2 regions of the Pseudomonas sp. GW821-FHT09E12 genome follow, and region 2 is predicted to be linked to the other one. Evidence: predicted binding sites of a transcription regulator. Region 2 holds the regulator's gene; the other holds the start of a gene.

Region 1 (10,556 bases), on a different contig from region 2:
GCCATGGCGCTGCATGTGTTCGGCAAGGAACAGCGCACTCTCGCTGAAACCGAGGATCACCGTGCGTTGCAGGTATTTGCCCCTGGCCATCCACGAATGGAACAGGCGCAGCAGAAACAGACGCTCGATGCCAAACAGCACGAGGCTGGCGATGAACCAGATAGCCAGGTCCCGCAGGCTGAAGACCGGCAGCAGGTGCAGCCCCAGGTACATGACCAGCAGGATGCAGAAGGCGGAGGTCCAGGCCACCAGCATCGTGCGCAGACGCAGGCGATTGCTGAAGAACTCTTCGGAGTAGACCCCCTGGGCCTGGAACAGGATGACGGTGATGACGGCAAAGAACAGCAGCAGGCCGAGTACGGTTGGCCAGATATCCGCACTGGCGGATTCAAGACTCAGGAGCAGCAGGATTCCAGGCAGGGCGGCGGACAGGGCGTGCGTCAGTTTTACCCCCGAAATGAAGAGTTCCATGAATCCGGTTCGGGTCAGGAACCTGCTATCAATCGATTTCGTAAGCATCGAATCCCGTCGTTGCCAGGTAAGAACCCAGCTCTGTTAAGGGTAAAGCCACTACAGAGGCAGGCTGAAAAAACTAAGGCTTACTGCAAAAAAGTCTGTTTTTTGGCGGCCCATGATGGCCAGACAATACTATTTTTCTGCTTTGATGGTCAATGAATTGACTAATTCTGGCAGATTAATCCTTTTTTTGCATTATGCATCGGTTTTTTGACGGTTTTGCGCATCCAGGACGAATGGCAGCCTGGGCATGTGTCACGAAGTTGGCTCATTCGTGAGCGAGGGCGTGACGGATAAATGGAGTGTTGTTCAGGGGGCGACTCTTGTCCAACCGGTGGCGATTTATTCCCTTTCGCCCGTGATTACGGGGTTCTTGATGGCTGATGCGGCCCTCGGGTGGGGCGCTCTGGCGGTGTAGACTGGACGCTGCGAACTAACCGAAGGAAGGGGAAGAAGCTGTGAAGTATTGGTCATTGCTGTTGCTGGGTTTGATGCCATTGCTGGCGCACGCGGTGGAGGTCGGCGAGCGTCTGGCGCCCTGGACCTTGCTCGATCAATTCGACCGGGCCTACAGCCTCGACGGGCAGGCACGGACCCTGCTGGTGGCGCGCAGCATGGATGGCGCCAAGCTGGTGAACGCCGCCTTGCAGGATCGTCCCGCGGGTTATCTGGAGGCCCGGCACACGGTATTCGTCGCGGACATCCAGCGCATGCCGGCGGTGATCGCCAGGATGTTCGCGGTGCCGGCGATGCGTGATTATGGCTACCGGGTCATGCTCGACCGTGACGGGCGGGTGGCGCCGCGCTACGCCGGGGCTGTGGATAAAGTCCTGTGGCTGCAGCTCGACGATGGCCGGCTGGTGGCTCAACGGGAATACGGCACGGCCGCCGAACTGCGCGCAGCGCTGGAGCAGGCGCAACCATGATCAGTGCCGCGCTGCTGGCGCCGCTCACTCTCGGCGCCGGCTGGCTGATCTATGTGCCAGTGCTGGTCTGGGCCGCCTGGCGCGCGCCCTGGGTCGAGCTGTTCAGCGACAGTCGGCGTCAGCATCTGCTGTTCGGTACGGTGTTCGCGTTGTTCATGTTGTGGCTGGTGCGCCGGGATTTCGATACCGGGGTGTCCTATCACTTCATCGGCATGACGGCGGTGACCCTGTTGCTGGACTGGCCGCTGGCGATCGTCGGCGGCCTGATTGCCCAGGTGGGGCTGGTCGCGCTGGGTCGCCAGGACTTGGCGGCGGTCGGCATCAACGGCGCCTTGCTGATCCTGCTGCCGGTGCTGGTCACCGAATGCTGCGCGATCCTGGTGGAGCGCGCGCAGCCGCGTAATCCCTTTGTGTATATCTTCTGTTCCGGTTTTTTTGCCGCCGCCCTGTCGGCCTTGTTGTGCCTGCTGGTGGGCCTGGGGCTGCTGTGGTTCGACGGGCGTTTTGCCATGCCGGAATGGCTGGAGGACTTCGTCGGCTACCTGTGGCTGATCCTCTTTCCCGAGGCCTTCATCAACGGCATGGTGGTCAGCGCCCTGGTGGTGTTCTGCCCCGAATGGCTGGAAACCTTCAACCGCACCCGTTACCTGTCGGCACCGTGGAAGGATGACGATCCGCGTTCTTGATCCATATCAAACACGTTCGGCAGGCGCGGTCCCATGCTCGGCAAAAACCGTTCGGGAGCAGGGTCATGAGTGTGTATGAATGGGCGCGACAGGAAGTACGCAAGAGTCTGGATACTGCGCAGCAAGAGGGGTTCGAACCGGGCTTGAGCCTGCGCGCCCTGCTCAGCGCGGTGGTGCAGGAGAGTCGGCGGGTGCGCAGCGGCGAGGATCTGGCCGACGAGTTGCAGTTTCTCGCGGAGAACCTCGACGATACGCAGGATTACGCTTTCATGCGGCCTTAAAGCTTTAGTGGGCGCGAGGCGGCAGATCGTCGGAAAACAGATCGTCCTCGGCATCCGGGCTGACCGGAATCTTGTGTTCTTCGGCAGCCCAGGCGCCGAGGTCGATCAGTTTGCAGCGGTCCGAGCAGAACGGACGGTTGAGGTTGCTCGCGGTCCATTCCACGGGCGCACCGCAGGTTGGACATTCCACGGTCAGGGGTTGGCTCATGACTGGCCTCCACGCAAGGTAAGGTAAAAGTGATGCAGGCGTTCGACCTCGCTGTGCAGCCAGACGAGGTCGCGGTCGTTGACCAGCACATCGTCGGCATGGCTCAGGCGATCTTCGCGGGTCGCCTGGGCCTTGAGAATCGCCTGGATCTGCTGTTCGCTGATCCGGTCGCGTTGCAGGGTCCGCTCGATCTGCAGTTGCTGCGGCACATCGATCACCAGGATCCGCTGGGTCATCGCGTATTGCCCGGATTCGATCAACAGCGGTGACACCAGAATCGCGTAGGGCGATTCGGCACGGGCCAGGTGGGCGGCGATTTCATCGGCAATCAATGGATGCAGCAAGGCTTCCAGCCAGAGGCGTTGTTGCGGCACCTCGAAGATCAGCTTGCGCAGTGCGGCGCGGTCCAACTGGCCATCGGCCTGCAGCACGCTGTCGCCGAAATGTTCGGCAATGCGGGCCAGGGCCGGGCGGCCGGGCTCCACCACCCAGCGGGCGGCGTGATCGGCATCCACCACATGGATGCCCAGGTCGATGAAGTGCTGGGCCGCGGCACTTTTGCCACTGCCGATACCGCCGGTAAGGCCGAGGATCCAGGGTTTGAAAACAGGCTTGGTCATCTGAAACCGACAAACTGCAAATAGGAGTCGGTTATTTGACCACCCCAGAGCAAGGCAATCCAGCCGGCAATGGCCAGAAAGGGACCGAAAGGGATAGGCGTGGACATTTGCGCGCGGTTGCGGCGCAGCATGGCGATCCCGGCCAGGGCTCCGGTCAGTGAGGCCAGCAGCAGAGTCATCGGCAGAATCTGCCAGCCGCCCCAGGCGCCGAACATGGCCAACAGCTTGAAATCGCCGTGCCCCATGCCTTCCTTGCCGGTCAGCAGCTTGAACAACCAGTACACCGACCATAGGCACAGGTAGCCGGCCACGGCGCCCCACAGCGCATCGTGGAGGCTGACGAACAGGTCGAAGCCATTGACGATCAGGCCCAGCCACAACAGGGGCAGCACCAGCACGTCGGGCAACAGTTGATGATCGGCATCGATCAGGCTCATCGCCAACAGGCCCCAGCTCAGGAACAGCATCAAGCCGGACTGCCAGCCAAAGCCGAAATGCCAGGCCACGAACGCCGAGGCCAGGCCGCAGGTCAGCTCCACCAGCGGGTAGCGCCGGCCGATCGGGGCCTTGCACGCGGAGCAGCGTCCGCGCAGCAGCAGGTAGCTGAACAGAGGGATGTTTTCCCAGGGGCGGATCGGGTGCGCGCAGTGCGGGCACTGGGAGTGCGGGAGCAACAGGTTGTAGGTCGGCCCGGCAGGCTCGTCGGGCAGCCCGAGGATGTCACGGGCCTGGGCGTGCCAGTCGCGTTCGAGCATCTTTGGCAGACGCCAGATCAGCACATTGAGAAAGCTGCCGACAATCAGGCCCAGGATCAGCACCGATGCTACGAAGACCAGCGGGTAGCTGGCCAGGACCTCAGTCAATGACATGTTCAGATCGCTGTGCCGAGTTGGAAGATGGGTAAGTACATGGCGACCACCAGGCCGCCGACGAGGGTGCCCAAAACTACCATGATCACGGGTTCCATGAGACTGCTCAGGGTGTCGACCAGGGTATCGACCTCTTCCTCATAATGGATCGCGACCTTTTCCAGCATGCCGTCCAGGGCCCCGGACTCTTCGCCGATGGCGGTCATCTGGATGGCCATGCCGGGAAAGATGCCGGATGCGCGCATGGAAAAATGCAACTGCATGCCGGTCGCCACGTCCTGCCTGATGCGGTTCACCGCTTGCTTGAACACCTGGTTGCCGGTGGCCCCGGCCACCGAGCCCAGGGCTTCCACCAGCGGCACTCCGGCGGCGAAAGTGGTGGACAAGGTGCGGGCGTAGCGGGCCACCGCGGACTTGTACATCAGTGGCGCTACCAACGGCAGTTTCAGCAGGCCCATGTCCAGCCAGTGGCGAAAGCGTGGTGAGCGCCGGCGGGCATGGCGCAGGCCGAACACACTGAGCAACAGTGCGCCCGCCAGCAGCCACCACCAGTGCTGCACGAATTCCGAGAGGGCGATGACCAGTTGCGTGAACATGGGCAATTGCGCGCCGAAGCCCTGGAACATTGACTGGAATTGCGGCACCACCTTGACCAGCAGGATCCCCGTGACCACCAGCGCCACGCAGATCACCGCCAGGGGATAAGTCATGGCCTTGCGGATCCGCGTCTTGAGGTTTTCGCTTTTTTCCTTGTAGGTCGCCACCCGCTCCAGCAGGGTTTCCAGGGCCCCGGCCTGTTCGCCGGCATCCACCAGGCTGCAGTACAGCTCGTCGAAGTACCGCGGCCTCTTGCGCAGCGCGGTGGTGAAGCTGCTGCCGGCGGCGATGTCCTGTTTCAGCTCGCCCATTAGTTTGCGCATGTTCGGGTTGTCGAAGCCCTCGGCAATGATGTCGAACGATTGCAGCAGTGGCACGCCGGCCTTGATCAGGGTCGCCAGTTGCCGGGTGAACAGGCTGATGTCGCGGGCCTTGATCGGGGGCGTGCGCTGCAACAGCGAGCTGGACTTCTTCCTGACCCTGGCCGGGTTGATGCCTTGCTTGCGCAACTGGGCCCTGATCAGCGAGGGGGTATGGCCGCTCAATTCGCCGCGCAGTTTGCTGCCTTGCCTGTCGGTGCCTTCCCACAGGTAAACACTGACTTTTGCTGCTTTGACCGCCATGGTGTCGAGTCCCGGGTTGTGATGGATGTCCTCAGGGCCGGCAGTGCCCTGTGCGTTAGCGAGTGGACCGCTGCGCGGGGCGCGGCGTCCGGCTCATAGAGTTTGAATGGCCCGATACGTTCCTTGGATGGGGCGGGCAGTGAATGCAATCGATGATCGAATGACAGCGTAGCCCGTCACGACGACCGGCCCAGGGCACTTGGCTGACAAAAAGTGTCAGATAGTGCGACTTCTGGCGCTCACTGCCGCAGCTCCGCGCCGCTAAAGCCCTGTTCAGCCGGGGCGCAGGCGCTGGCACAGGCTGTGCTATGGCTGTGTGGTGAATGCCCAGACCCCTGGATATCCCCTGCTTGGAGCAGATAGATGAAGTATCAGAAAGGTTTTACCTTGATCGAGCTGTTGGTCGTCGTGGCGATCATCGGCATCCTGGCCACCTTTGCCATGCCGCTGTATTCCAAATACCAGGCGCGGGCCAAGGTCACCGCGGCGTTGGCCGAAGCCTCGGCGCTGAAGGTCAACTTCGAGGACGTGCTGAACCAGGGCAGCGATCCGACCCTGGAGCTGGTGGGGGGCAAGGCGGCGACGTCGAACTGCACCATGACCGCTGCGGGTTCTGCCTCGACCGGAGCGGGAACAATCGGCTGCACCATCCTCAATGCACCGGCACCGGTGCTGAACAAGACCGTCACCCTGACCCGCACCACGGCCGATGGCTGGGTCTGCACCACCACTGTCCCCGCGGACTACTCCCCCAAAGGCTGCACCGCCAGCGGCAGCTGAGCCCGGTTCTCGCTTGCTCGGCGCGTGAAACGCCACGCGCCAGCGCGCCTTTGGGGAAAGTATCGAGAATTCAGGAAGTTAGCTCGCCTGGGAAGTGCAACTTGCATGCAGATTATTCGCCGGTCATGCATTTTGCATGACCGCGAGTGTTTGGATGGTTTTGTAATTCATTGATATTTAAGGGTTTTATTGTTTTTCTGAACTTGGCATAACGCCTGCAATCTACTTAAGTAACCCTGCTGCCAGGACTTGGAGCAGGTTTTCCAGAAGAACAGGAGTTACTCGTATGAAGAAGTTCGCTATCGCTGCTGCAACTGCTACCGCTCTGACCCTGACCATGGCTAACGTCGCATTTGCCCAGACCACTCAAGCTACTCAGGCGCCAATGGTGCTCGCGGCGGGTGAAGTGACCGAGGCCAAGGAAGCCACTTCCGACACCTGGATCACCACCAAAGTCAAAGCGGATCTCGTAACTGAAAAAGGCATTCCTGGTACCGACATCAAGGTCGAAACCAACAAGGGTGTGGTTTCCCTGTCCTCCACCACTGCTCTGACCGCGGCGCAGAAAGAAACCGCAGTCAACATCGTCAAGAACATCAAAGGCGTGAAGGCAGTATCGGCTGACGGTTTGAAAACCGACTAAGCCTCAAGCTTCTTTCCTGGACAGGGAGAAGATGCGGTAGAGGATTCATCTACCGCTTCCTTGAAGGTTCATGCGAATGGCCACAGGGAAGTGGCTCCTTTTGTAAACAGAACAGGCCCCGGCACAGTGTGTCGGGGCCTGTTCTGTTTATGGCGGGGGAAAACCGCCGGGCCGACCCGTTTCCGGGGCGGCGGGGAGGGGGGCTATTCGGCGTCCAGGTGCATGGGGGTAATGACCCGACCATCGCTTTCGGCCTGGCCAAGGTTGGCATCGATGAAGTAGACCCGGTCGTCCGCCAGTTGGCCCTTGTCCACCAGGAAGTCCTTGATGCTGCTGGCCCGTTCCTGGCCCAACTGGCGCAACAGCACATCGCTGCCACTCCAGAACTTGATCACGCCTTCATGCATTTTCGCGGTGCGCTCTTCCTTGCCCAGGTCCTTCCAATCGGCCGGTGGCTGGGTCTTGAGGCGTGTGCGATAGATGCCTTCCAGCAGCGGGGCTTTCTCTTTCTCCGGTACTTCCAGCAGCGACGCCTGGGCCGGCACCTTGTCGCCGCGACGCTGGAGCATCTTGTAGTAGTTGTACTGGTATTCCCGCTCCAGGCGTTGCTCGGCAATCAGCGGGCCATCGCTGCTCTGCGCGGCGGTGCCTTCGATCTCCAGGCGCAGGGCCGGACGTTCCTTGAGCGCATTGGACAGCTTGACCAGCGTTGCTTCCGATTCCGGGCTCAAGTCACTCGAGCCCGGGGCGAACGAGACACTGCCCAAGTCTTCCGAACCGCCACCCGCGACCAGCCCGCCAATCAGTTTGAACGGTGCCGCGGCAGCCTTGACGATCAGGTTGCGCAGGGTCTGCCAGACAATCGGCATGACGCTGAACTGTGGGTTGTTCAGATCGCCGGTCACCGGCAGTTCGATGGAGATCTTGCCGTCGACATCCTTGAGCAAGGCGACCGCCAGTTTCAGTGGCAGGCTCACGGCATCCGGGCTGTCGACTTTTTCCCCCAGCTCCAGTTGTTCGACCACCACTTTGTTTTCGGCCTTGAGCTGGCCGTTGGTGATGACGTAGTGCAGGTCGAGGTTGAGCCGGCCCTTGCGGATGCGGTAGCCGGCGAACTTGCCGGAGTAGGGGGTCAGGTTGGTCAGTTCGACGCGTTTGAAGCTGGTGGCGATGTCCAGGGCGGCCATTGGATCGAAGGGGTTCACGCTGCCCTTGATGGTGACCGGCGCATAACGGTCGACCTTGCCCTTGATATCGACGCTGGCCGGTTTTGCCTGGCGGCTGTCGATGGTGCCGATCTGGCCATTGAGTTGCTGGACGGCCGTGGCGAAGTTGGGGGTCAGGCTGAAGTCGGCGAAGTTGGCCGAACCGTCGTTGATGGCGATCTGGCCGATATGGATGCCGAGGGGTTTTTCCTTGGCGGCCGACTTGGCTGCGCCTTTCGGCGCGCTGTCGGCCGGTTGCGGGATCAGCAGGTCATCGATGTTGGTGGTGCGGTCATCGTTGATCATGAAGCGCGCATAGGGCTGCATCAGGTTGACCTTGTTGATCGTCAGGCTTTCGCCGTGCTGATAGTTCAGGCCTTCGAGCACCAGTTGCTGCCATTTCACGAAATCGCGGGTTTTCAGGGTGTCCAGGGTGTGCAACTGGTCGACCTGGGCGCGGCCAGTCACGCTGAATGTCAGGGGATCGATGTTTTTCAGGTCCACCGCCAGGTCGCTGCCGAGCATGCCGCTGCGCAGCTCCAGGCGAATGAACGGGCTGATGTAGGACTGGGCGACCCGCAGGTCGATGTCCTTGGTCTGCACCGCCAGCTTGGCGGTCACCGGTTGCAGGTTGACCACGCCGTTGGCCAGGATCTTGCCCTGTTTGCCCACTCCGGTGTCGAGCTTGAGGTTGAAAGGCGACTGGTTGAGGCTGTCGAAGTTCTGCACGTCGACGTTCAGCGGGCCGACTTCCAAAGCTACGGCCGGCTTGGCCTGACGGTCCGCCAGGTGCACCTGGTAATTGCGCAGTTGCACGTCCTTGAGCAGCACCTGCCAGGGTTTGCTTGGCGCTGGAGCGGGAGCCGGCGGAGTATCGGCGGCGGCCGGAGCGGGCTTGGCGGCCGGTTTGGCCGGCTGGCTGGCGAACAGCTTCTGCCAGTCCAGTTGACCATCGGCCTCCAGGGCGGCCCAGGTTTCCAGTTTCTGACTGCGGATCTTGCCGACCACCACTTGCTGCTTGGCCAGGTCGACCGTGGTTTCACTGACGTCCAGGCGCTCCAGGCGGGCCAGCGGCCGACCGTCGGGGGCCTTGATGGCGAAGGGGGCGACGCTGACCGAGGCATCGCTGAGCAACAGCTCGGTTTCCTTGGCCAGGTTCAGCTTGTAGTGGGTATCCAGGTTCAGCACGCCGTCTTCGAGAACCAGTGGTACCGCGTCGCGGACATAGGGCCACCAGGCTTTCATCTGGCCGTTGGTGACTTTCAGGCGGCCCTCGGAGGCGATCGGCGTCAGGCTGAAGTTACCGCTCCAGTCGAGCTGGCCACCCGCGGGGCCCATGGCGACCAGGGTCATGTCGGTGCTGTCGTCGGGCAGGGTGCTGAGGTTCTTCAGTTCAAGGTCGAGTTTGTCGTAGAGAAACTTGATGGGTTCGCTGGGGCGCTGGTCCTCGAAATGCACATAACCGTCGGCCAGCTTGATGCGTTCGATCCGCAGCGGGAATGGCTTGGCCTCGGGGTCGTCCGGAATCGGTTCGCTGGCGGGCAGGTTGAACAGGCCCAGCAGGTTGAGCTTGCCATCCTTGGCGAACAGGATCTCGCTCTTGGGTTTGTCCAGTTCGATATCGGCCAGGTGCAGCGCGCGGGTCCAGAGGCTGTCCAGTTGCAGGTTGGCGTAGAGACGTTCGAAGGCCACCTGCTCCTTGCCCGACTCACCGATATTCAGGCCCCAGAGCGTCAGTTCGAGACTGAACGGGTTGAGTTCGATGCGCTGGATCTTTGCCGGTACCGTCGCGTAGTTGGCCAACTGTTGATTGGCCACTCGCAAGGCGATGCCCGGCAAAATCAGAAAGCCCAACAGGCTGTACAGGGCGAGAGCGGTCAACAAGGCGCCGATAGCGCGGATCAATCCTTTGGACATGCGAGGCTTCATCTATCTGAATCGGAAGTGCGTTGGAGTATGGCATGCGTTTCCGGTTCCGAAACAATCCCGTGACGGTCGCAAACAGGATTGTTCAGATTCCTCGCAGCAGATCACAGATGCAGGATCAGGGTCTTGAGCGGCGGTTGCTGGTCCATGGACGGGAAGTCGCGAGCGGGTGTCAACACCTGCCATTCGCGTACCGGGCGACCGGCTTTTTCGGCACAGCGCAGCACCTGTTCGCGCCAGTCGTCCAGCGTGACTTTCGCCAGGTTGTTGCAGCAGATCAGCACGCCATTGTCGGCGGTGGCCAGCAGGGCAGGCTTGAGCAGACTCTGATAGTCGCGCAGCAGGTCGACGGTGCCGAATGCACTCTTGGCCCAGGCCGGCGGGTCGAGCAGCACCAGGTCGTACTGGCGTTGTTCCAGGCGTGGGTAGCTGGGCAGCTTTTGTCCACGGCGCTGGCTGATGGGCAGGCCGGCCAGTTGCCGGATCGCCGGGAAGTAATCCGATTGCACGAACTGCATGGCTGGCAATTGCGGATTGAGCTGGCCGTTCTCGCGGCCGACCGCCAGGTTGCCCTCGGCGAAGTCCAGGTTGCACACCTCGCGGGCACCACCTGCCGCGGCACTCAGGCCGACGCCACAGGTATAGGCGAACAGGTTCAGCACGCTCTTGCCGGCGC
Region 2 (10,556 bases):
GGGCGCTTAAGAAGTGAAGCGGCGGGTGAGTTGCCGGGCAACCCACCCGAGTCGAGGCTCAGCGCAGGCCGCGTTGAGTCTCGTCCAGCTCGCGGATGTATTTGAAGATTTTACGGCTGGAGGCAGGCGGCTTGTTATGGGCCACCTCATGCTGGGCCTGACGGATCAGGGAGCGCAGCTGCTGACGATCCGCTTCTGGATAGTCGGTGACGAACTTTTCCAGGACCGCGTCATCGCCCGCGATCAAGCGATCGCGCCAGCGCTCCAGGCCATGGAAACGTTCGTTGTACTGGCGAGTCGAGGCGTCGAGTTGGTCCAGCAGCACCAGGATCGCGCTGGTGTCCTGATCGCGCATCAGCTTGCCGATGAATTGCAGGTGGCGTTTGCGCGCGATATGGGCGACATGCTTGGGCGCATCCGCCAGGGCCCGGCGCAGGGCGTCGGTCAACGGCAGTTTGTTCAGCAAGTCGGGCTTGAGTGTTGTAAGGCGCTCGCCGAGATCAACCAGAGCATGCAGCTCGCGTTTGACCTGGGATTTGCTTTTCTCCCCATCGAGGGAGTCGTCGTAAGAATCAACCATGGTGGCAGTCCGCAAAGAAACGCCGCCATGATAACCAGTCGGGGGCCGCTTGTCCGGCCCGGTCGCTCGAAGGCCTTAACCGAAAGCAGAATTTGAGTGGAGAAAACCATGAGTGCAGCACAAAGCGTCGGCCCGCAGGCTTTGCCGGCACTGCAGGAACAAGTCGAGCAGATCATCGCCGAGGCCAAGCGCCAGGGTGCCAGTGCCTGCGAAGTGGCGGTTTCTCTGGAGCAGGGCCTGTCGACTTCGGTTCGCCAGCGGGAAGTGGAAACCGTCGAGTTCAATCGCGACCAGGGCTTTGGCATCACGCTCTATGTCGGCCAGCGCAAGGGCTCGGCCAGTACCTCGGCCAGTGGTCCCGAGGCGATTCGCGAAACCGTCGCCGCGGCCCTGGCCATCGCCAAACACACCTCGGAAGACGAAAGCTCGGGGTTGGCCGATGCCGCCCTGATGGCCCGGGACGTGCCGGACTTCGACCTGTTCCACGCCTGGGACATAACCCCGGAGCAAGCCATCGAGCAGGCGCTGGCCTGTGAGGCTGCGGCTTTTGCCGCCGACAGCCGGATCAAGAACGCTGACGGCACCACCCTGAGCACCCACCAGGGCTGCCGTGTGTACGGCAACAGCCACGGTTTTATCGGCGGTTATGCTTCGACTCGGCACAGCTTGAGTTGCGTGATGATCGCCGAGGCCGACGGCCAGATGCAGCGTGACTATTGGTATGACGTCAATCGCCAGGGCCATCTGTTGACGGACCCGGTGACCATCGGCCAGCGCGCCGCGCAACGTGCTGCGAGCCGCCTGGGCGCCCGCCCGGTGCCGACCTGCGAAGTGCCGGTGCTGTTTTCCGCGGAACTGGCCGGCGGTCTGTTCGGCAGCTTCCTGGGGGCGATTTCAGGCGGCAACCTGTACCGCAAATCGTCCTTCCTCGAGGGTGCGCTGGGGCAGCGACTGTTCCCCGAGTGGCTGACCATCGATGAGCGTCCGCACTTGATGCGCGCCCTGGGTAGTTCGGCGTTCGACGGCGATGGCCTGGCCACTTACGCCAAGCCTTTCGTCGAGAACGGCGAACTGGTGTCCTACGTGCTGGGGACTTATTCCGGGCGCAAGCTCGGCCTGCCCAGCACCGCCAACGCCGGTGGCGTGCACAACCTGTTCGTCACCCATGGCGAGGAAGACCAGGCGGCCTTGCTGCGCCGCATGGGCCGGGGCCTGCTGGTCACCGAACTGATGGGCCACGGGCTGAACATGGTCACCGGCGATTATTCCCGGGGCGCGGCCGGTTTCTGGGTGGAAAATGGCGAAATCCAGTTCGCTGTCCAGGAGGTGACCATTGCCGGCAACATGCGTGACATGTTCAAGCAGATCATCGCCGTCGGTAACGATTTGGAGTTGCGCAGCAACATCCGCACCGGTTCGGTATTGATCGAACGCATGACGGTCGCTGGCAGCTAAGTCGTAACGGCGTCAGCGAAAGCGCGCGTCCCGTCCGGGGCGCGCGCTTTTTTATTGCCCGGTTTTTTTGAACGTTGACGATCCAGGTAGGAGCGAGCTTGCTCGCGAAGCGCATTGCTTGGCGCCGCATCCTTGTCTGAAAAAACGCTATCGCGAGCAAGCTCGCTCCTACAGGGAGGGGGGGGCGAGCTTGTTTTGATTCTCAATATCATATAATAATAAATCTCATTATCGAATGAGCCCAGGTCATGAGTTCTGCCTTGCACGAGCAGCCTTACCTCGAAAGCTGGCGTTGGATGAGTCGCCAGATCCGTTGTGCCCTCGATCCGGACGAGCCGCGCCTGATCGAGCATTACCTGGCCGAAGGGCGCTATCTGGCGTGTTGCACCGCCACCTCGCCCTGGCTGATCGCCGAAACTTCATTCCGCCTGCTGCTCGATACCGCCACCGATACCGCGCTGCCCTGGCATTGGCGCAGCCAGTGCCTGGACCAGGCCTGGCGCCCGTTGCGTGACCTGGAACGCCTGTCTTTCTGCAAATGCCGGCTCAAACGCTGGCAAAGCCATGCCTGGCAACTGGCGACTTGCTCGTTGCTGCCATCCATTCCCCTTATCGAACTGGTGCAAGGATTTCCCGATGAGTAATACCCGTATCGAACGCGACAGCATGGGCGAACTGCATGTTCCGGAGCAGGCGCTGTATGGCGCACAGACCCAGCGCGCGGTGGATAACTTTCCCATCAGCCACCAGCGCATGCCGGCGCAGTTCATCCGCGCGCTGATCCTGGCCAAGGCGGCCGCGGCCAAGGCCAACGTTGAACTCAAGCAACTGAGCGAATCCCAGGGCAAGGCCATAGTCGATGCTGCCCAGGGCTTGCTGGAAGGCGACTTCATGCAGCATTTCCCGGTGGATATCTTCCAGACCGGGTCCGGCACCAGTTCCAACATGAACGCCAACGAAGTCATTGCCACCCTGGCCAGCCGTTTGCTCGGCGAACCGGTCAACCCCAACGACCATGTGAACTGCGGGCAGAGCAGCAACGACATCATTCCGACCACCATCCACGTCAGCGCCGCGCTGGGCTTGCACGAACAACTGCTGCCGGCGCTGGTGCACCTGGTGCAAGTCATCGAGCGCAAGGCGGTCGAGGTCCATCCCTTCATCAAGACCGGCCGCACCCACCTGATGGACGCGATGCCAGTGCGTATGAGCCAGGTGCTGGAAGGCTGGGCGCAGCAGCTCAAGGCCAATATCGGTCACCTGCAGGATCTGCTGCCGAGCCTGCAATCCCTGGCGCAGGGTGGCACGGCCGTGGGCACCGGGATCAACGCTCACCCGCAGTTCGCCGCGGGTTTCAGCCGGCAGTTGAGCAGCCTGACCCAGGTGCAGTTCACCCCAGGCAAGAACCTGTTCGCCCTGATCGGCTCCCAGGACACCGCGGTGGCGGTCTCGGGCCAGCTCAAGGCTATCGCGGTCACCTTGATGAAGATCGCCAACGACCTGCGCTGGATGAACTCCGGGCCGTTGGCCGGCCTCGGCGAAATCGAGCTGGAAGGGCTGCAACCGGGGTCTTCGATCATGCCTGGCAAGGTCAACCCGGTGATTCCGGAGGCCACGGCGATGGTGGCGGCCCAGGTGATCGGCAACGACACCACGATCACGGTGGCGGGGCAGTCGGGCAACTTCGAGCTGAACGTCATGCTGCCGATCATCGCCCAGAACCTGTTGAGCAGCATCGAGTTGCTGGCCAATTCCAGCCGCCTGCTGGCGGACAAGGCGATTGCCAGCTTCAAGGTCAACGAGCCCAAGCTCAAGGAGGCGCTGTCGCGCAACCCGATCCTGGTCACGGCGCTCAACCCGATCATCGGCTACCAGAAGGCCGCTGAAATCGCCAAGACCGCCTACAAGCAGGGGCGCCCGGTGATCGATGTCGCCCTTGAACACACTGATCTGTCACGCAGCCAGCTGGAGATCCTGCTCGACCCGGAAAAACTCACCGCGGGCGGCGTGTAAATCCCGACATTGCTTTGGAGGTTCACCATGGAGCACTGGAAACGCACGATCGAAAGGGCAAATCGTTTCTTCATGCAGGGCGACCTGGTGGATGCCCGCGAGTATTACTTGCAGGCCCTGGCCCTGGCGCAGGTGTTGTTCGAGCGCTGGAGCGATGCCGACGAAGCGGTGGCGGCCTGTGTCATCTCCCATCACAACCTGGCGGACCTGCACCTGCGCCTGAACCAGCCGGAGGAGAGCGCGGAGTACCTCTGCGCCATCCATCAGCGGTTGTTGCAGACCATGCAGGACAGCCGCCTGGCGCCGGCGCTGCGGGAAGCCGCGCTGCGCCAGAGCAGCAAGACTTACGTCGAGTTACTCAACTTCATCAGTGAGCACGGTGAATACCCCCGTACGCATCGCCTGCTGGAGAGCAATGTCGCGCAATCGACTGCCGGCACCGCGACCCCGAATGCCCCTCATTACGGAGCACATTGATATGTCCTTTACCTTGCCTGCATTGCCCTACGCCTACGACGCCCTGGAACCGCACATCGATGCGCAGACCATGGAAATTCACTACACCAAGCATCACCAGACCTACATCAACAACCTCAACGCGGCCGTGGAAGGCACCGAATGGGCCGACTGGTCGGTGGAAAAACTGGTGGCCGGGGTCCAGCAATTGCCGGAGAAGCTGCGTGCAGCGGTGATCAACCAGGGCGGTGGTCACGCCAACCATTCGCTGTTCTGGGCGGTGATGGCGCCGAGCGGCGGAGGCAAGCCAAGCGGTGCGCTGGGCCAGGCGATCGACGAGCAGCTGGGCGGTTTCGAGAGTTTCAAGGAGGCCTTCACCAAGGCCGCGCTCACGCGTTTTGGCAGCGGTTGGGCCTGGCTCAGCGTGACCCCGCAAAAGACCCTGGTCGTCGAGAGCAGCGGCAACCAGGACAGCCCGTTGATGAACGGCAATACCCCGATTCTCGGTCTGGACGTGTGGGAGCACGCCTATTACCTGCGTTACCAGAACCGGCGGCCGGAATACATCAATGCGTTCTACAACGTGATCAATTGGCCTGAAGTAGCCCAGCGCTATCAGGCCGCACTGGTTTGAGCCCCCTCCTGTAAAAAGACCTAAGGCTGACTATGGGCACTGAAACACTGACGATCAGCAGCGGGCGGATGTTTCGTTACGCATTCGGTTCGCTGTTGCTGTTGGCGGGTACTGCATTGCTGGTTGCCCAGGGCTTGTCCTGGCTGGACCTGGAGCCGCGCTTGTTGCGTGCATTGCAGGGTGGGGCGGTCTGTGCCCTGGGAACCGCGCTGGGGGCAGTACCAGTGTTGGTCATTCGCAAGATGCCGCTGGCGCTGAGTGACACCCTGTTGGGATTCGGCGCCGGGGTGATGCTGGCGGCTACGGCCTTTTCGTTGATCGTGCCCGGGATCGCCGCGGCGGAAAAACTCGGACTGTCGCTCTGGGCTTCGAGTGGCCTGATCAGCTTCGGCATCATGCTCGGTGCTTTGGGGGTGTTTCTGGTGGACCGCAAAGTCTCGGGAGGCAACCCGGAGAAACTGGTGGGCACCCTTGAGCATCCGGTCATCCCGCCGCGAATCTGGCTGTTTGTGTTTGCCATCATCGCCCACAACATTCCCGAAGGAATGGCCGTAGGTGTTTCCGCGGGTGGCGGAATGCCGGAGGCGGACAGCCTGGCCATGGGCATCGCCTTGCAGGATGTGCCGGAAGGCCTGGTGATTGCTTTGGTGTTGGCTGGCGCCGGCATGTCCAGGGTCAAGGCATTCCTGATCGGCGCCGCTTCAGGCCTGGTGGAGCCCGTGTTCGCGTTGCTTTGTGCGTGGCTGGTGAGCTTGGCCGAGATGCTGTTGCCGCTCGGGCTGGCGTTGGCGGCGGGGGCGATGCTGCTGGTGGTGACCCATGAAGTGATTCCCGAATCCCGACGCAACGGTCATGAGAAGCTGGCCAGCCTGGGCTTGTGTGTCGGCTTTTGCCTGATGATGGTCATGGATACGGCACTCGCTTGAGTGCTTTTGCGGCAGGTTTGCCTTGCCGACCTTACTCGCCTTCGTCGAAGAAGTTGTTGATCAGTGCCACCAGCGCTTCCAGCGCCTCCTGCTCCTGTTCGCCTTCGGTCTTCAGGTGAATCCTGGTGCCCTTGCCGGCGGCCAGCATCATCATTGCCATGATGCTCTTGCCGTCGACCATCGACTCCGGCGTTCTCCCTGCGCGGATCTGGCAAGGAAACTGACCGGCCACGCCGACGAACTTTGCCGAGGCACGGGCATGCAGGCCCAGTTTGTTGATGATTTCAATTTCCAGAGCAGGCATCGCGGGGTAGATCCTTTCAGCTAAGGTCGCGGTGGCGAACCTGGACGTTCTTCAGGGACTTTTGCAGGACTTGGCCCAAGCGTTCGGTCAGGTAGACCGAGCGATGGTGGCCGCCCGTGCAGCCAATGGCAATAGTGACGTAGGCGCGGTTGCTGGCGGCGAAACGGGGCAACCATTTCAGCAGGTAGCTGGAGATGTCCTGGAACATTTCCTCGACGTCCGGCTGGGCGGCCAGGTATTCGGCAACCGGCTGGTCGAGCCCGGACTGGGCACGCAACTCGGGTTTCCAGTACGGGTTGGGCAGGCAGCGCACATCGAACACCAGGTCGGCATCGACCGGCATGCCACGCTTGAATCCGAAAGACTCCACCAGAAAGGCGGTGCCCGGCTCCGGTTGGTTCAACAGGCGCAACTTGATGGTATCGCGCAGTTGATACAGGTTCAGGTTGGTGGTGTTGACCTTGAGATCGGCCAGGTCGGCGATCGGTCCCAGCAGGTGGCTTTCGTCCTGGATCGCCTCGGCCAGCGAGCGATTGTTGCTGCTCAAGGGGTGGCGGCGGCGGGTTTCGGAAAAGCGCTTGAGCAGGGTTTCTTCGTCAGCATCCAGGTACAGCACATCGCACTGGATATGCCGGCTGCGGACTTCCTCGAGCAGTTCGGGGAAGCGTGACAGGTGGCTGGGCAGGTTGCGGGCGTCGATCGACACGGCGACCAGGGGCTGTGTCAGTTCGGTGTGGATCAACGCCCGTTCGGCCAGCTCGGGCAACAGCCCGGCCGGCAGGTTGTCGATGCAGTAATAGCCATTGTCCTCGAGTACATCGAGGGCGGTGCTTTTACCTGAGCCGGACCGGCCGCTGACGATGATCAAGCGCATGATTACTGACCGTTCTGTTCGTCCAGGACAACCTTGTACAAGGCTTCGTTGCTGGTGGCGCTGCGCAGTTTGTCGCGCACTTCTTTGCGGTCCAGCATGCTGGCAATCTGCCGGAGCAGTTCCAGGTGCGCATCGGTGGCGGCTTCCGGGACCAGCAGTACGAACAGCAGGTCGACCGGTGCGCCGTCGATGGCGTCGAAATCGATGGGAGCGTCCAGGTGCATCAGGGCACTGATGGGCGACTCACAGCCTTTGAGGCGGCAGTGTGGAATGGCGATGCCGTTGCCAAAACCGGTAGAGCCCAGTTTTTCACGGGCAATCAGGCTTTCGAAGACATCTTGCATCTCCAGATCAGGCACTTCGCGGCTGATCAGGTTGGCAATTTGTTCGAGGGCGCGTTTTTTACTGCCGCCCGGCACGTTCACTAGGGAACGGCCGGGGGTCAGGATGCTTTCAAGTCGGATCATGGGAGGGGAGTGTTAGCGACCCGTGCCTTGGAGAAGGTGGAGTTGCTTTTCCTTATGCTTTTTCAGTTGGCGGTCAAGCTTGTCCGTGAGCAAGTCGATTGCGGCATACATGTCGTCATGCTCTGCATTGGCGACGACTTCCCCACCATGGATGTGCAGCGTGGCCTCGATTTTCTGCTTCAGTTTTTCGACGGCCAGCGTTACCTGCACATTGGTAATCTTGTCAAAGTGCCGCTCAAGTCGGTCGAGTTTTTCGCCGATGTAAGCGCGCAGAGGTTCGGTCACTTCCAGTTGGTGTCCACTGATGTTGACTTGCATACAGCTTCTCCTTCGTTGCCAGTGCATAAAGCGGCAGGTCGATTGACCTGCCACTGGAACGCTGTGGCGAGCCCGGCGGCTACATCAACCGCTTCCGTTCGCTGGAAGGCGCGATCCCCAGGGATTCACGGTACTTGGCGACGGTACGACGGGCTACCTGAATGCCTTGTGCCTCCAGTAAACCAGCGATCTTGCTGTCACTCAACGGCTTTTTCTGATTTTCCGCGGCGACCAGTTTTTTGATGATCGCGCGGATCGCCGTGGACGAGCATTCACCGCCTTCGGAGGTACTTACGTGGCTGGAGAAAAAGTATTTCAGTTCATAAATGCCCCGTGGGGTATGCATGAATTTTTGCGTGGTCACCCGTGAAATCGTCGACTCGTGCATGCCGACTGCTTCGGCGATGTCATGCAGGACCAACGGTTTCATCGCCTCATCGCCGTACTCGAGGAAGCCGCGCTGATGCTCGACGATCTGGGTGGCGACTTTCATCAGGGTTTCGTTACGGCTCTGCAGGCTCTTGATGAACCAGCGGGCTTCCTGCAACTGGTTGCGCATGAAGGTGTTGTCGGCGCTGGTGTCGGCGCGCCGCACGAAGCCGGCGTACTGTGGGTTGACGCGCAGGCGCGGCACGGACTCCTGGTTCAACTCCACCAGCCAGCGTTCGTTGTCCTTGCGCACTATGACGTCGGGGACCACGTATTCGGCTTCGGTGGATTCGATTTGCGAGCCCGGCCGTGGGTTGAGGCTCTGTACCAGTTCGATGACTTGGCGCAGCTCGTCTTCCTTGAGCTTCATGCGCCGCATCAGCTGGCTGTAGTCGCGGCTGCCGAGCAGGTCGATGAAGTCGCTGACCAGGCGCTTGGCTTCAGTCAGCCAAGGGGTCTTGGCAGGCAGCTGGCGCAGTTGCAGCAGCAGGCATTCGCCCAGGTTGCGGGCGCCGATGCCGGCGGGCTCGAATTGCTGGATACGATGCAGGACAGCCTCGATTTCGTCGAGTTCGATGTCCAGTTCCGGATCGAAGGCTTCGAGAATTTCCTCGAGGGTTTCGTCCAGATAGCCTTGATTGTTGATGCAGTCGATCAGGGTCACGGCGATCAGGCGATCGGTGTCGGACATGGGCGCCAGGTTCAACTGCCAGAGCAGATGGCTCTGCAGGCTTTCGCCGGCCGAGGTGCGGGTGGTGAAATCCCACTCGTCGTCATCGTTGCTGGGCAGGCTGCTGGCGCTGGTCTGGTAGACGTCTTCCCAGGCGGTGTCGACCGGCAGGTCGTTGGGAATGCGTTCGTTCCATTCGCCGTCCTCGAGGTTGTCCACCGTCGGGGCGGTTTCCTGGTAGGAGGGTTCCTGGATATCGGTATTGGGTTTCTGCTCGGCGTTGTCGGCCAGCGGATCGGTGTTATCGAAGTCGTCGCCTTCTTCCTGGCGCTCGAGCATCGGGTTGGACTCCAGGGCCTCCTGGATTTCCTGTTGCAGGTCCAGGGTCGACAATTGGAGAAGGCGGATGGCCTGTTGCAGCTGCGGTGTCATCGTCAGCTGCTGGCCCATTCTGAGGACTAGCGATGGTTTCATGGCAGGGGCTTAACACCTTATTCGCCGGCGCACATGCGCCATCCACTACAGGGCGCGTGAGCGCCAAACATAAGCAAATTATATGCCTGAAACTGAAGTGTTTGCCTAGAGCGCTGTAACAATAAAAACAGCAGGGTTTTATTGGGGCGGGCGCTCTGGCGACCAGCCAAACACCTCAGGGCTTACAGGCGGAACTCATGGCCCAGGTAAACTTCCTTGACCAGCTCGTTGGCGAGGATGGTTTCGGCGTCGCCTTCGGCGATCAGTTGACCGTCGTTGACGATGTAGGCGGTTTCGCAGATATCCAGGGTTTCACGGACGTTGTGGTCGGTGATGAGCACGCCGATACCCTTGGCCTTCAGGTGATGAATGATCTGCTTGATGTCGCCTACCGAGATCGGGTCCACGCCGGCGAAAGGTTCGTCGAGCAGGATGAACTTGGGGGCGGTGGCCAGGGCGCGAGCGATTTCCACGCGGCGACGTTCACCGCCGGAAAGGCTCATGCCCAGGTTGTCGCGAATGTGGTTGATGTGGAACTCCTGCAGCAGGCTTTCCAGCTCCTGGCGACGGCCGGCCTTGTCGAGCTCCTTGCGGGTCTCGAGGATGGCCATGATGTTGTCGGCCACCGAAAGCTTGCGGAAGATCGAGGCTTCCTGCGGCAGGTAGCCGATCCCGGCACGGGCGCGGCCGTGCATCGGCTGGTGGCTGACATCCAGGTCGTCGATCAGGATGCGACCCTGATCGGCCTGGACCAGGCCGACGATCATGTAGAAGCAGGTGGTCTTGCCGGCGCCGTTAGGGCCGAGCAGGCCGACGATCTGGCCGCTGTCGATGGACAGGCTGACGTCACGCACGACCTGGCGGCTCTTGTAGCTCTTGGCCAGGTGCTGAGCTTTCAGAGTTGCCATTACTGGGCCTTTTCGTCAGTTTTCTTTTTCGGCTGGATGACCATGTCG

The links. The regulator sigma-54, encoded in region 2, starts transcription at its own class of promoters, with help from an activator protein. The targets are predictions, from matches to a motif close to ANTGGCATNNANNTTGCTNT.
Region 1: a site for sigma-54 is predicted at 5,617-5,636, ahead of AC07PQ_RS25365 (pilin). Genes of this name have one in related genera too.

What each region holds. Positions count from the first base shown of each region.
Region 1 is NZ_JBWKOM010000009.1:265,791-276,346, forward strand. It holds gene AC07PQ_RS25325 (undecaprenyl-phosphate glucose phosphotransferase) at 1-519, opposite strand, end outside; gene AC07PQ_RS25330 (hypothetical protein) at 975-1,442, shown strand; gene AC07PQ_RS25335 (energy-coupling factor ABC transporter permease) at 1,439-2,128, shown strand; gene AC07PQ_RS25340 (hypothetical protein) at 2,194-2,409, shown strand; gene yacG (DNA gyrase inhibitor YacG) at 2,414-2,617, opposite strand; gene coaE (dephospho-CoA kinase) at 2,614-3,237, opposite strand; gene AC07PQ_RS25355 (prepilin peptidase) at 3,234-4,106, opposite strand; gene AC07PQ_RS25360 (type II secretion system F family protein) at 4,109-5,326, opposite strand; gene AC07PQ_RS25365 (pilin) at 5,690-6,106, shown strand; gene AC07PQ_RS25370 (BON domain-containing protein) at 6,393-6,749, shown strand; gene AC07PQ_RS25375 (DUF748 domain-containing protein) at 6,953-9,871, opposite strand; gene AC07PQ_RS25380 (class I SAM-dependent rRNA methyltransferase) at 9,985-10,556, opposite strand, start outside.
Region 2 is NZ_JBWKOM010000003.1:206,696-217,251, forward strand. It holds gene tldD (metalloprotease TldD) at 1-10, shown strand, start outside; gene yjgA (ribosome biogenesis factor YjgA) at 59-580, opposite strand; gene pmbA (metalloprotease PmbA) at 689-2,035, shown strand; gene AC07PQ_RS09425 (hypothetical protein) at 2,284-2,679, shown strand; gene AC07PQ_RS09430 (class II fumarate hydratase) at 2,672-4,048, shown strand; gene AC07PQ_RS09435 (DUF2753 family protein) at 4,076-4,525, shown strand; gene AC07PQ_RS09440 (superoxide dismutase) at 4,527-5,138, shown strand; gene AC07PQ_RS09445 (ZIP family metal transporter) at 5,171-6,064, shown strand; gene AC07PQ_RS09450 (HPr family phosphocarrier protein) at 6,096-6,368, opposite strand; gene rapZ (RNase adapter RapZ) at 6,385-7,242, opposite strand; gene ptsN (PTS IIA-like nitrogen regulatory protein PtsN) at 7,245-7,709, opposite strand; gene hpf (ribosome hibernation-promoting factor, HPF/YfiA family) at 7,722-8,027, opposite strand; gene AC07PQ_RS09470 (RNA polymerase factor sigma-54) at 8,107-9,600, opposite strand; gene lptB (LPS export ABC transporter ATP-binding protein) at 9,783-10,508, opposite strand; gene lptA (lipopolysaccharide transport periplasmic protein LptA) at 10,508-10,556, opposite strand, start outside.